3 regions of the Bradyrhizobium sp. 195 genome follow, and region 3 is predicted to be linked to each of the others. Evidence: predicted binding sites of a transcription regulator. Region 3 holds the regulator's gene; each other region holds the start of a gene.
What was found. Region 3 encodes PhoB, which activates phosphate uptake and scavenging genes when phosphate is short. Its sites were predicted from a motif close to TGTCATNNANCTGTCAT; they were not measured.
Positions count from the first base shown of each region.

Region 1: IVB26_RS10335 (phospholipase C) is a predicted target of PhoB. The motif match lies at 1,448-1,464, and genes of this name have one in related genera.
Region 2: IVB26_RS18170 (acetoacetate decarboxylase) is a predicted target of PhoB. The motif match lies at 2,629-2,645, and genes of this name have one in related genera.

Region 1 is NZ_CP082161.1:2,232,976-2,237,286, forward strand. It holds gene IVB26_RS10325 (efflux RND transporter periplasmic adaptor subunit) at 1-294, opposite strand, end outside; gene IVB26_RS10330 (ABC transporter substrate-binding protein) at 540-1,331, shown strand; gene IVB26_RS10335 (phospholipase C) at 1,519-3,234, shown strand; gene IVB26_RS10340 (cytochrome-c peroxidase) at 3,247-4,311, shown strand, end outside.
Region 2 is NZ_CP082161.1:3,974,835-3,979,145, reverse strand. It holds gene IVB26_RS18180 (carbohydrate porin) at 1-510, opposite strand, end outside; gene IVB26_RS18175 (transporter) at 548-1,564, opposite strand; gene IVB26_RS18170 (acetoacetate decarboxylase) at 1,675-2,454, opposite strand; gene IVB26_RS18165 (patatin-like phospholipase family protein) at 2,685-3,860, shown strand.
Region 3 is NZ_CP082161.1:496,775-501,085, reverse strand. It holds gene IVB26_RS02235 (aspartate aminotransferase family protein) at 1-1,001, opposite strand, end outside; gene IVB26_RS02230 (GcrA family cell cycle regulator) at 1,459-1,971, shown strand; gene phoB (phosphate regulon transcriptional regulator PhoB) at 2,212-2,919, opposite strand; gene phoU (phosphate signaling complex protein PhoU) at 2,943-3,659, opposite strand; gene pstB (phosphate ABC transporter ATP-binding protein PstB) at 3,671-4,311, opposite strand, start outside.

The DNA of each region.
Region 1 (4,311 bases), 1.7 Mb from region 3:
CTGCTTGACGAAGCTGCCGTCCTGATAGTCGATCGATTGCAGAAAGCCCTGCACCCGCGCCACGAGGTCGACGCTCTTGATCGGCGCGGTGTTGCCGGTGGCCTCGATGTAGCGCGTCACCGGACGCTGCACCGGCGTTGCCACCTCCACCTTGGGGGGCGGCGGTGCCACGAACGTGTTCTTGTCCTCGCAGCCCGTCAGCGCGATCACGACCGCCGTGGCGGCGAGTGTCCGCCCGGCCTGTCTCCACGCTTCATTGCGCCGTGCGGGCGATGCGGGATTGGATGAGGTCATTCGGTAGCCCCCCGAGTATCGTCTGTGGGTGCGACAGGCTACCAACAAATGTCCGGCCGTGAAACACCATGGCCATGGCAGTCGCAGGCCTTGCGCTGCCCGGGGCGGTGTGGCCTTTGACAGATTTGTCACGTCAAACCGCTTTTCACCGAGCGCACGATCGACCAGAATTATGTCAAAGACCGTATGGCGGTGCGCGAGCCAGCCGCGAAGAAGCCAAGAAGAAAAGGTGAGGAGACCATGACATGCCAGCGCTATTTCGGTCGGCCTTCGCCGGCCTCGCTCTTGCCGCGGCGGTTGCCATGCCCGCGCTAGCCGATGGTCTGAAGGACGAGATCGCGCCGACTGGCAAGCTGCGGGTCGCGATCGCAATCAGCCCCGCAGGCGGCGCATTCTGGTCGACCAAGACCGATGCCGGCTATGCCGGCGTCCCTGTCGATCTCGGCAAGGCGATGGCCGCCCAGCTCGGCGTCCCCGTCGAATATGTCGTGCACCAGAATTCAGGACAGATCACCGATGCCGCTGGCAAGGGGACCTGGGACGTCACCTGGCTGCCCAAAGATCCCGAGCGCGAGACCAAGATGATGTTCGGCCCGATCTACGAGGTCGCGGACGCCACCTACATCGTCAAGCCCGGCTCGGTCGTCACCAATTTTGCGACGCTCGACCAGCCCGGCATCAAGGTGGCCGCCGTCAACGCCACCACGACCATGCGCGGCGCGATCGCGCATCTGAAGCACGCAACAGTCACGGGCTATCAGACCTATGACGAGATCTTCGGCTTGCTCAAGAGCGGCGAGATCGACGCCTTTGCGCTCTCGCGCGATCAGCTCAACAAGATGGCCCAGAAGATTCCCGGCACCAGGGTGCTGGACGAGACCTTCAAGAAGACGGTGACCGCCGCCGCCGTGCCGCTCGGCCACAGCCAAGCACTGACCTTCGTCACGAGGTTCATGACGGATGCGACGACCAACGGCACGCTGCGCAAGGCCTATGACAATAACGGCATGAAGGACGCGCCGATCCGGGCGGAGTAGCGTTGTCGAATCCTCGGCTCGCACCACCATCTCGTGGTGAAGCGGTGCCGTCCCGGCCAGCTTCGCCCAGACGATAAGTCTGTTCGAGCAATTGCGCAAATTGTCGTGCGTCAAACTGACACGGGTCTGTCATGGGGCGCCGTTAAGGTCCCGAAGGTCGGCGTCATTCCTTCGGGGCAACACAACAATGAAATCCAGATTTCTGACGACGGTCGCGTTTTTCGCGGCCACGACGGCACTCGCGTGCAGCATTCCCGTCCTTGCGGACGATTTCGGTCGGGACCGTGATCACGGGCATGATCAAGACGATCACCACCGCCATCCGCATGAGATCCACACCGAGACTCCAATCAAGCATCTCGTGATCATCTTCAACGAGAACCGCTCCTTCGATCATTACTTCGCGACCTATCCGAACGCGGCCAATCCGTCGGGCTCGATCCCGTTCGTGCCGAAGCCGCATACGCCGAAGGTGAACAACCTCGCCACGGCGAACCTCTTGGTCAACAACCCCAACAACAGCCCGGCCAACGGCACCGGCGCGACGGAGCCGTTCCGCCTCGACCGTACCCAGGCCAACACGCGCTCGCAGAACCACAGCTACACACCCGAGCAGCAGGCCGTCGACAACGGCAAGGACGATCTGTTCCCGAAATTCACCGGCCGCGGCACCGCCGGCGGCGCCGGCGCGTTCGGCACCAACGGTCAGGTCATGGGTTATTTCGACGGCAACACCGTCACCGCCTTGTGGACTTACGCCCAGCATTTCTCCATGAGCGACAACGCCTGGACCGACACCTTCGGCCCGTCGACGCCCGGCATGCTGGAAGTCGTTTCGGGCCAGACCAACGGCGTGCAGAACGTCGTCGGCACCTCATCCTCGATCGCCGACGGCCAGGGCGGTTTGACGCTGATCGGCGACACCGACCCGGGCAACGATCCCTGCTCGAGCACCACCAGCACGATCCTGATGGGCGGCAAGAACATCGGCGATCTGCTCAACGACGAGCGGATCAGCTGGGGCAGCTTCATGGGCGGCTTCGACTTGACGCTCAAGAACGCCAACGGCACCACCGGTTGCGCCCGCAGCACGTTCTCCAGCAACGTCAACGGCACCATCGTCGACTACATCCCGCACCACGCCTTCTTCCAGTACTACAAGTCGACCGCGAACCCGACCCATGCGCGGCCGAGCTCGGTCCACGCCGTCGGCCATACCTACGCGATGGGCGGCAAGATCGATCCGGCCAACCACGGCTACGATCTCGAGGACTTCTACGCCGCGGTGAAGGCCGGCAATTTCCCGGCCGTCTCCTACATCAAGATGCCGGCCTTCCAGGACGGTCATGCCGGCAACTCCGATCCGCTCGACGAGCAGGTCGGCAATGTCGAGCTGATCAACTTCCTCCAGAGGCAGCCGGAGTGGCGCGAGACCGCAGTCATCATCACCTATGACGACTCCGACGGCTGGTACGACCACCAATACGTCGCGCCGAAGAGCGCCTCCTACGATGCGACCGCCGATCAGGTCAACGGCCCCGGCCTCTGCGGCCTCGGCCCGCAGAAGCAGCCGGCGCCGAAGGGCCTCGCCGGTCAACCGGTGAACGGCCGCTGCGGTCCGGGCACCCGCGTTCCCTTCATCGTGGTCTCGCCCTACGCCAGGACGAACTTCGTCAGCCACACCTACATCTCGCAGGCCTCCGTGGTGCGGTTCATCGAGGACAATTGGCTGCGCGGCCGGCGTCTGGGCGGCGGCTCGTTCGACGCCGGCGCCGGATCGATCATGGACCTGTTCGATTTCGATCAGGACCATCGCCACGATCTCCGGGCCGACGCGCTGTTCCTCGATCCGACCTCCGGCACTGTCATCACCAGCCCGCCGGACGAGCACCACCATCACTAGGACGCTCGTCACATGAACCGCTGCACGATGTGGCTCCTCGGCGCCGGCCTGCTTTGTCTGGCCGGCGCCGTCTTTGCGGTCGAGACGCAAGGGTTTGCTGAGGCGATCCCGGCGGGCGCCAATCCGAATCCGGTTCGCCTTATGCGTCCGCCGGTCGCGCCGTTGTCGGCGATGGCGCAGCTCGGCAGGGAGATTTTTTATGACGCCTCACTCTCCTCGTCCGGTTCGCTCTCCTGCGCCTCCTGTCACAGCCCGGATCACGCTTATGGACCGCCCAATGACGGGCCGGTCATGCTCGGCGGCGCCAACCTGGCGCAGCAAGGCGCCCGTGCGGTGCCGTCGCTGACCTATCTCGAACGCCAGCCGAATTTCAGCATCGGTTCCGACAAAGGGGATGACGACAACATCGTCGACCTCGCCCAGATGGCCGCAATAGGCCAGCAGGCCGTGCGCGCGACGAAGACCGCGGGCGGCAGCGGCGCTTCGGCCAACATCGTGCCGCAGGGCGGCCTGTTCTGGGACGGCCGCGCCGACACGCTGCAGGACCAGGCGCTGTTTCCGCTGCTCGATCCCAACGAGATGGACGGCGGCAGCGCCGAGATCGTCGCCGACAAGCTGCGCCGCGCGCCTTATGTGCAGCGCTTCGTCGAGCTGTTCGGCGCCGGCGTGCTGAGGAATCAGCGGCTCCTGATCGCGGAGGAGATGTTCGCGGTGGCGCGCTATCAGGTCGAGGAAGTCAGCTTCCATCCCTACACCAGCAAGTATGATTACTGGCTCGAAGGAAAGGCGCGGCTGTCCGAGAGCGAGCTGCGCGGCCTGCAAGTCTTCAACGATCCCGACAAGGCCAATTGCGCGGGATGCCACACCTCGGCGCCGACCCGCGATGGCCTGCCGCCGCTCTTCACCGACCACCAATACGAGGCGCTCGGCGCGCCGCGCAATGCCGCGCTCGCCGGCAACCGTGATCCCGATCATTTCGATCTCGGCGTCTGCGGCCCGCATCGCACCGACATTCCCGAACAGACGCAATATTGCGGCATGTTCCTGACGCCGACGCTGCGCAACGCGGCGACACGC
Region 2 (4,311 bases), 3.5 Mb from region 3:
GAAGGTGCCGTTGATGAAGAGGTCGTCGGTCTGGCTGTCGAAAAACTCGACGTCGGCAGCTTGCTGACCTGCCCTGATGTTCAGCCTGTCGTTGAAAAAGCTCTGCTCGAAATACGCATTATAGAGCCGCTGGTCCGGCAGCGCCTCGATCTCGCTGATGGTTGCGAGATTCATCGCGTAGTTGCGGCTGAGTCCCTGGCCGTAGATCACGAAGGCATTGGCGTAGAATCGCCCGCCGGTCCAGCCGACAAGCTTGTCGAGATCGGCATCGACAGAGAGATCGAGGCGGCCGAAATGGATGGCGCCGCGCTTCACGCCGCCGGAGACGTTGGCGATATTGTCCGCGATGTAGGTGGCGCCGAAATTCAGGCCCCTGCCGGCGAGGCCGTCATGCCATTGGTTGAACCATTTCGGAAACAACCATGGGGCCGCGCTCTCATCCTTGGCGCCGGCAAACGCACTGGTGTTGCCCGCCGCGCACGCCAGCACAATCGTGGCCGCGCGTCGCAACGGAGATCTCTGGGCACGCCAACTCACGATCAATACGCTACTTGAAGATGCCCGTGCGCCGCATGAAGAGATAGGCCGCCGCAACCGAGCAGGCCATCAGCACCGCCGCCCAGAGGAATCCGCTCTCGACCTCTGTCAGCGGCAGGCCCTTGGTGTTCATGCCGAAGATGCCGGTGATCAGCGTCGGCGGCAGCAATAGCGAGGTCACGATCGAGAGCGTGTGGAGATGGCGGTTGCTCTCCTCCTCATTCTTGAAGCGCAGCTCCTCCTCGAGCAGGCGGCTGCGCTCCCTGAGCTCGACGATGTCGTGGTCGAGACCATCGAGCCGCTGCGCGAGCTTGCCGGCCTGGATCCGCAAGGCAGGCGACAGGTGATCGGTGTTCTTCTGGTCGAGCCGATGAAACAGCACGCGCAGGCCGGTGAGCTGCCGGTGCAATCTCACACAAGTCCGGCGCAGGCGGCCGAGATTGCGCCGCATCTCCGGTTTTGCATCCTCGGCGAGAATCCGCTCCTCGATGTCGTCGATCTCCTGCCCGAGCTTGTCGGCCATCCTGTCAAGCGTGTCGGCGACCTCGTCGACGATCTTCTCCAGAAGATGGGCGACATTGTCGACGCGGTAACCGCCTTCGAGGACGCGGCGCGTCGCATCCGCCGAGCAGAGCGTCTGATGGCGGCCGCTGACCAGGAGACGCTCGGTCATGGCAAAGCGCAGGAACGCGGTCTCCTCTGTCGGGCTGTCGATCTCGCGCACGAGGTCGGAGAACACGCCGTAGACGCAGTGATCGATGACGTGGAGCTGCTGGAACGTATCGTTCGACAGCAATAGCTCGCGCGCGAGCGGCGGCAGCGTTGACGCCGCGATCCACGGCCGCACGCGCGCGTCGGTCAGGTTGAAATGCAGCCAGAGCCGGCCGTCATGACTGAACTCGATCGGGTGGTCGATCGGTAGCGGCTCGGCACTGCCGTCGCTGTGCAGGCGAAACGCCCAGACCAGCCCGGGAATGGCCGGTTCGGCATCCGTTGTCGCGGTGACTAACTTTGCCGGCTCCGCCATGGCCAACCCCAACCGTCCACAATGCCCCATATCCGGAAGATGGCTGACGGCATCTTCCGGACCCGCGCGGGTACTCAATTACGCCAGTGTTACAGTTTGATGATGGCGCCCTATTCCGCCGCCAACCCTGTCGCGGCCGCCTCGGCTTCCCTGATGTAGTCATGCACGACGCGGCCAAACGGCAACGTCAGGTCGGCGATGTAATGATGCGCGCCGAGACAGCGACGGACCGGGAAATCCGCCACGGGCGCGTTGACGTGCGGCACCAGATGCAGCCGACCCGGCCCCATCCAGGACCCCTTCGGCACGATATCGGTGAGGTTGATCGCGACGAGCTGGCAGACTTCGAGACGGCCATCCACGCCCGGGATCATCTTCAGATTGATCTGCGTCTTCGACAGCGTGGCGCGAGTGAGCTCACCGTTGCCGGCCATGCTCTCGTGCTTGTAACCCATCGTGCCCATGGCGACGAGCTGGCCGGCATATTCCAGCGTGCCCGTCAGCGTGTCCTTGACGATCTCGAGCTTGGGATGAGCGTACTTCTTGGGAAAGCCCCAGATCTCGCGGCCGGCCGCGATCGGCGGATCATCGTCCAAATACATCTGCGAGACGAAATTGACTTCCTCGCCATTGAGGCGCGCGGGGATGACGAGACCGGATTCGGTGTAGCTGCCGAAGCCGGATGAATCCGGCATCTTGATCCATTCGTAGTGCACGATCGGCTGGCCGATCGGCTCCAGCGGCTCAGGCAGGCCGGCGCGGATCAAGTCGGGATCGGTCTCGTAGGTGATGACGAGGAATTCGCGATTGACGAAGCGGTAGGGCCCGGCTGGATAGCTCGGCCCGGCGGCCGGCATGGACGGAAGTTTCAGCACGTCTTCCCTGCGCATCGCTGGTCTCCTCGCGTGATGCCTTCTGTGATGCCCGCCCCGGCGGCGACAGGCTTGGCGCGAATTGCTAGCGACCCTCGTTGACTGCGATGTGATGGATTTCCGTCAGGGACGTGACCTCTCGTCATTCCGCTGCAGCAGCCTTGCATGCAGTCGATGCGCGCGAGCCGGCATTGTCATCAGCGCGTCACGGCAGGACGCAATCGTTCGGGGCATGCAGGAGGCACGCCATGGACGCCCGCACGCCGCAACCGACCCATCAGACGCAACAGCCTCCCGCGCACGGCTGGCGCCCCGAGCGCTGCGATCGCGTCGCGTTGGTGCTGCAGGGCGGCGGAGCGCTCGGCGCCTACCAGGCCGGCGTCTATCAGGCGCTGCACGAGGCCGGCATCGAACCCGATTGGGTTTGCGGTGTTTCCATCGGTGCAATTAACTCTGCCATCATCGCCGGCAACAGGCCGGAGAAACGGCTGGAGGCACTGCGCACGTTCTGGGAGCGCATCACCAACCGCAAGATCTGGCACTACACGCCCGACGGCGACGACTTCCGCCAGTGGCGTAACTTCACCAGCGCGTGGATGACCTCGGCGATGGGCCAGCCCGGATTCTTCACCCCGCACCAGATCAATCCCTGGTTCAGCCCGGTCGGCGCACGCACCGCCACCAGTTACTACGACACGATGCCGCTGAAGGAGAGCCTGCTCGAGCTCGTCGACTTCGACCTCATCAACGAGAAGAAGGTCCGCTTCGCTGTCGGCGCGGTGAACGTGCTCTCAGGCAATTTCATCTATTTCGACAACGCCCATGACGAGATCGAGCCGGAGCACATCATGGCTTCCGGCGCCCTGCCCCCGGCGCTGCCGATGGTGCGGATCGGCACCGATCATTTCTGGGATGGCGGCATCGTCTCCAACACCCCGCTGCAGCACCTGCTCGACCAGGAGGACGCGCTCAATTCGCTGGTGTTCCAGGTCGACCTGTTCAGCGCGCGGGGCGTGCTGCCGCGCTCGATCCAGGACGTGATGGCCCGCCACAAGGACATCATGTATTCCTCGCGCACGCGCCACAACACCGACGTCTATCGCCGCACCCACAACCTCAAGGTCCTGCTCTACAAGGCGTTGGCCAAATTGCCGGACGAGCAGCTCTCCGAGGAGGAGCGCAAGCTCAAGGCGAGCCTGCGCAACATGCCCGAGATCGCGATCCTGCATCTGATCTACCAGCAGAAGGCCTATGAGGGCGACGCCAAGGACCACGAATTCTCGGGCACCTCGATGCGCGAGCACTGGACCAGCGGCTATGAAGACACCAAGCGCACCCTGAAGCGCCGTGACTGGATCAAGATGCCGGACGAAGGCATGGGCCTCGTGGTGCACGACGTGCATCGGGAGACGGAGAGCGCGTGAGGCGCCGTGTCCCGGACAAGCTGCGCTGCTGAGCCGCGTCCGGGGAACGAGTCTGCCCGGGTGCCTCCACGCCGTCATTGCGAGCGCAGCGAAGCAATCCAGAATCCCTCCGCCGAGACAGTCTGGATTGCTTCGCTGCGCTCGCAATGACGGAGTGCGTGGGGGCGGCGTCGCTCTTTCACATCGCATCGTCATCGCAGACACACCTTCGCGTTCTCGCGGCTCATTTCGCCCGAGCTTTGCTCTCTTCGTTGCTCCCTTCTTGAGAAAGGGCGCAGGGAAGGCCGGGCGCCGGCTGGCACCCGCGGTCCCGTGTGCGAACAAGACGCGCACGGGGTGGACTACAGGTGACGCCGGAACGACCGGCCTTCCCTGCACGGATGGATTTACGGCTTATGTCGTGCTCTCCCCGGGGAGCGATGCACTATTGCCCCCGTCGCCTTGCGGATGG
Region 3 (4,311 bases):
AGCAGGCCCTCGCCGCGGACTTCGCTGACGACATCGGGATGGCGGTCGATCACGGAGGCGAGCTTCTGCTTGAGCAGCAACGACATCTTCTGCACGTGGTCGAAGAAGCCGGGCTCGAGCATGACGTCGAGCACCGCATTGGCCGCCGAGATCGCCAGCGGATTGCCGCCGAAGGTCGAGCCGTGCGAACCGGGCCCCATGCCGGAAGCCGCATCCGCGGTCGCCAGCACCGCGCCGATCGGGAAGCCGCCGCCGAGCGCCTTCGCCAGCGACATCACGTCAGGTGTGACGCCGGTGCGCCTGTAAGCGAAGAGATCGCCGCTGCGGCCCATGCCGGTCTGCACCTCGTCGAATGCGAGCAGCAGGCCCTTCTCGTCGCAAAGCTGGCGCAGCGCCTTGAGGAAAGAAGGCGTCGCCGAGCGCACGCCGCCCTCGCCCTGGATCGGCTCGATCAGGATGCCGGCAGTGTCGGGGCCGATCGCTTTCTTCACGGCTTCGAGGTCACCATGCGGGACCTGGTCGAAACCGTCCATCGGCGGGCCAAAACCTTCGAGATATTTTGCAGAGCCGGTCGCCGCGAGCGTTGCCAGCGTACGGCCATGGAACGCGCCTTCGAAGGTGATGATGCGGTAGCGCTCGGGATGGCCCTTGGAGAAGTGATGATGGCGGACCAGCTTGATCACACCCTCCAGCGCTTCGGCGCCGGAATTGCAGAAGAACACGAAGTCCGCGAAGCTTTCATTGCACAGGCGCACGGCGAGCTTCTCGCCGTCCGGGCTCTGAAACAGGTTCGACATGTGCCAGAGCCTGGTCGCCTGCTCCTGCAGCGCCTTGATCAGATGCGGGTGGCAATGGCCGAGCGCATTCACAGCGACTCCCGAGGTGAAATCGAGATAGCGATCGCCATTGGTCGCGATCAGCCAGCAGCCTTCGCCGCGTTCGAAACCGAGGTCGGCCCTGGCGAAAACGGGGAGCAAATGCGGCGCTGCGCTGTTAGTCATGACGATCACTTGAATGTTGCGGACGGTGTGACGCGTGCATTGCGCAACGCACCATTGACCGGCCCGGAAAACGAAACGTGCCGCCTTTTAAGGGCGGCACGCAGGACTATCTTATGCTTGGCAAGACGGGTGTCAATGCCGCCCGGAAAGCCTCAGGAAACGCTGAATCCGTAGTCTTGCGGTGCCGATTTTGCGGGTTTTCACCACGGAACATGTGGAAGCGAGTCGGCGGACTCTTGCGCGGGAGTCACGCCATATTGTAGCGTTTGGATTGTCAGATACGACATCTCGTGCAGCGGTTCTGATCCCAAGAGTCCTCTTGTACCGGCGTAAACGTTCGGGCGTCAGTCACGCGCCCGGCGAGCCTTAAGGGATTCTGACGGCACGGGTTTTTGAAGGCTTAGGCATTCGCTGCAAGGCCCCAGGATGGCTGGCCGGCAGCGAGGGAAAGGGTGCAATGACGGTTTTGACCTGGTCCGATGATCGCGTCGAGCAGCTGAAAAAGCTCTGGGAGGCCGGACTTTCGGCCAGCCAGATCGCAGCAGAGCTCGGCAATGTGACCCGCAATGCCGTGATCGGCAAAGTGCACAGGCTCGGTCTGTCCGGCCGCGCCAAGAGCCCTTCGTCGGCAGCGCCCCGCCCGCGCAAGGCGCGTCCCGCGCAGCACATGATGCGCGTGACCCGCCCCATTGCGCGCGGCAACACCGCGCTGGCGCAGGCCTTCGAGGTCGAGGTGGAGGCAGAGCCTGTCACCTACGACAACGTGGTGCCGATGAGCCAGAGGTTGTCGCTGCTCGAGCTGAACGAGGCGACCTGCCACTGGCCGGTCGGCGATCCCTCGAGCCCGGATTTCTTCTTCTGCGGCGGCAAGGCGCTCTCCGGCCTGCCCTATTGCGCCCAGCACTCGCGCGTGGCGTATCAGCCCGCGGCGGACCGTCGTCGTGCACCGGCCAAGCCGGGCCCGCGGTAAGCTTGTTCTGAGATCAAGAGAGAGCCGTCATCTGATGATGGCTCAACAAACTCGATGTCGTCCCGGACAAGCGCGCCACAAGCGCGCGCAGATCCGGGACCCATAGCCACCGCAAGATGTGGTTACGGGGACTCGGAGTTACCTTTTCGCAAAAACAACCGCTGCCTGTGGTTATGGGTCCCGGATCGGCGCTTCGCTTGTCCGGGACGACACCGACGTTGTGGCAACAGCCCGCAAACCTTACGTCTGCTCAGCCTTCGCGAAGCGATCATCCAGCGCGTAGCCGGCGCCGCGGACGGTGCGGATCGGGTCCTGCTCGCGGCCGAGATTGAGCAGCTTGCGCAGGCGGCCGATATGGACGTCGACGGTGCGCTCGTCGATGTAGATGTCGCGGCCCCAGACGCTGTCGAGCAGCTGCTCGCGCGAGAACACGCGGCCGGGATGCTCCAGGAAGAACTCCAGCAGCCGATATTCGGTCGGGCCGAGATCAATCGGCCGGCCCGAGCGCGCGACGCGACGCTTGTCGCGATCGAGCTCGATATCGCCATAGGCGAGCACGGTGGCGAGCCGCTCGGGGCTGGCGCGCCTGAGCAGACCCTTCACGCGCGCCAAAAGCTCCGGCACCGAGAACGGCTTGACGATGTAGTCGTCGGCGCCGGTCGCAAGACCGCGTACGCGCTCGCTCTCCTCGCCGCGCGCGGTGAGCATGATGATCGGCAGCTGCTTGGTCTCGGGGCGGGTGCGCAGGCGGCGGCACAGCTCGATGCCTGACAGGCCCGGCAGCATCCAGTCGAGCACGATCAGGTCGGGAATGTGCTCCTTGAGGCGGGTGTCGGCGTCGTCGCCGCGCATGACCGTCTCGACGTCATAGCCGTCGCCCTCGAGGTTGTAGCGAAGAAGCTCGGTGAGAGCTTCCTCGTCCTCAACCACCATAATGCGTGCGCCCATGGTGTCGTCGCTCCTTGAGGTCTTCAGCTATTCGGGATCGTCGTGGCGAAGGTGGTCATGTCGCCCTTCGGCCGCTTGTCGGTGATCGCCTGGCCCTCGATCATGTAGAACACGGTCTCGGCGATGTTGGTGGCGTGGTCGCCGATCCGCTCGATGTTCTTGGCGCAGAACATCAGATGGATGCAGAACGAGATGTTGCGCGGATCCTCCATCATGTAGGTGAGGAGCTCGCGGAACAGCGAGGTGCAGATCGCGTCGACTTCCTCGTCGCCCTTCCACACCGCCATCGCCGCCGGCAGATCGTGCGCGGCATAGGCGTCCAGCACCGACTTGACCTGCTGCTGCACGAGGTCGGTCATGTGCTCCAGGCCGCGGAACAGCTTCAGCGGATGGAAGTCGGTCTCCAGCGCGGCGACGCGCTTGCCCATGTTCTTGGCGAGGTCGCCGATCCGCTCAAGGTCGGTCGCAACGCGCATGGCGCCGACGATCTCGCGCAGATCGACCGCCATCGGCTGGCGGCGGGCGATGGTGAGCACGGCGCGTTCCTCGATGCGCTTCTGCAGCGCGTCGAGCTCGGCGTCGATGGTGACGACGCGCTGGCCGAGCGCGACGTCGCGGCGGATCAGCGCGTCGACGGATTCGACGATCATGCGCTCGGCGATCCCGCCCATCTCGGCGACCAGGCGGGTGAGCTCCTGGAGGTCGGTGTCGAAAGCCTTGGCGGTATGTTCAGTACCCATGTTCCGTCTCCTCAGCCGAACCGGCCGGTGATGTAATCCTGCGTGCGCCGGTCGGTCGGCGACGTGAAGATCTTGCTGGTGTCGTCGAACTCGATCAGCTCGCCGAGATACATGAAGGCGGTCTTGTCGGAGACGCGCGCCGCCTGCTGCATGTTGTGGGTGACGATCGCGATCGTGTAGTTGTCGGACAGTTCCTGGATCAGCTCCTCGACCTTGGCGGTCGAGATCGGATCCAGTGCCGAGCAGGGCTCGTCGAACAGGATCACCTCGGGCCGCACCGCGACGGTGCGCGCGATGCAGAGGCGCTGCTGCTGACCGCCGGAGAGCGACAGGCCGGAGGCGTTGAGCTTGTCCTTGACCTCGTTCCACAGCGCGCCGCCACGCAGCGCCTTCTCGACGCGGTCGTCCATCTCGGACTTCGAGATCTTCTCGTAGAGGCGGATGCCGAAGGCGATGTTCTCGTAGATCGTCATCGGGAACGGCGTCGGCTTCTGGAACACCATGCCGACTCGGGCGCGCAGCAAATTGAGGTCCAGCCTGGCGTCGAGGATGTTGGTCTGGTCGAGCATCAGCTGGCCGGTGGCGCGCTGGCCCGGATAAAGATCATACATCCGGTTGAAGATGCGCAGCAGGGTCGACTTGCCGCAACCGG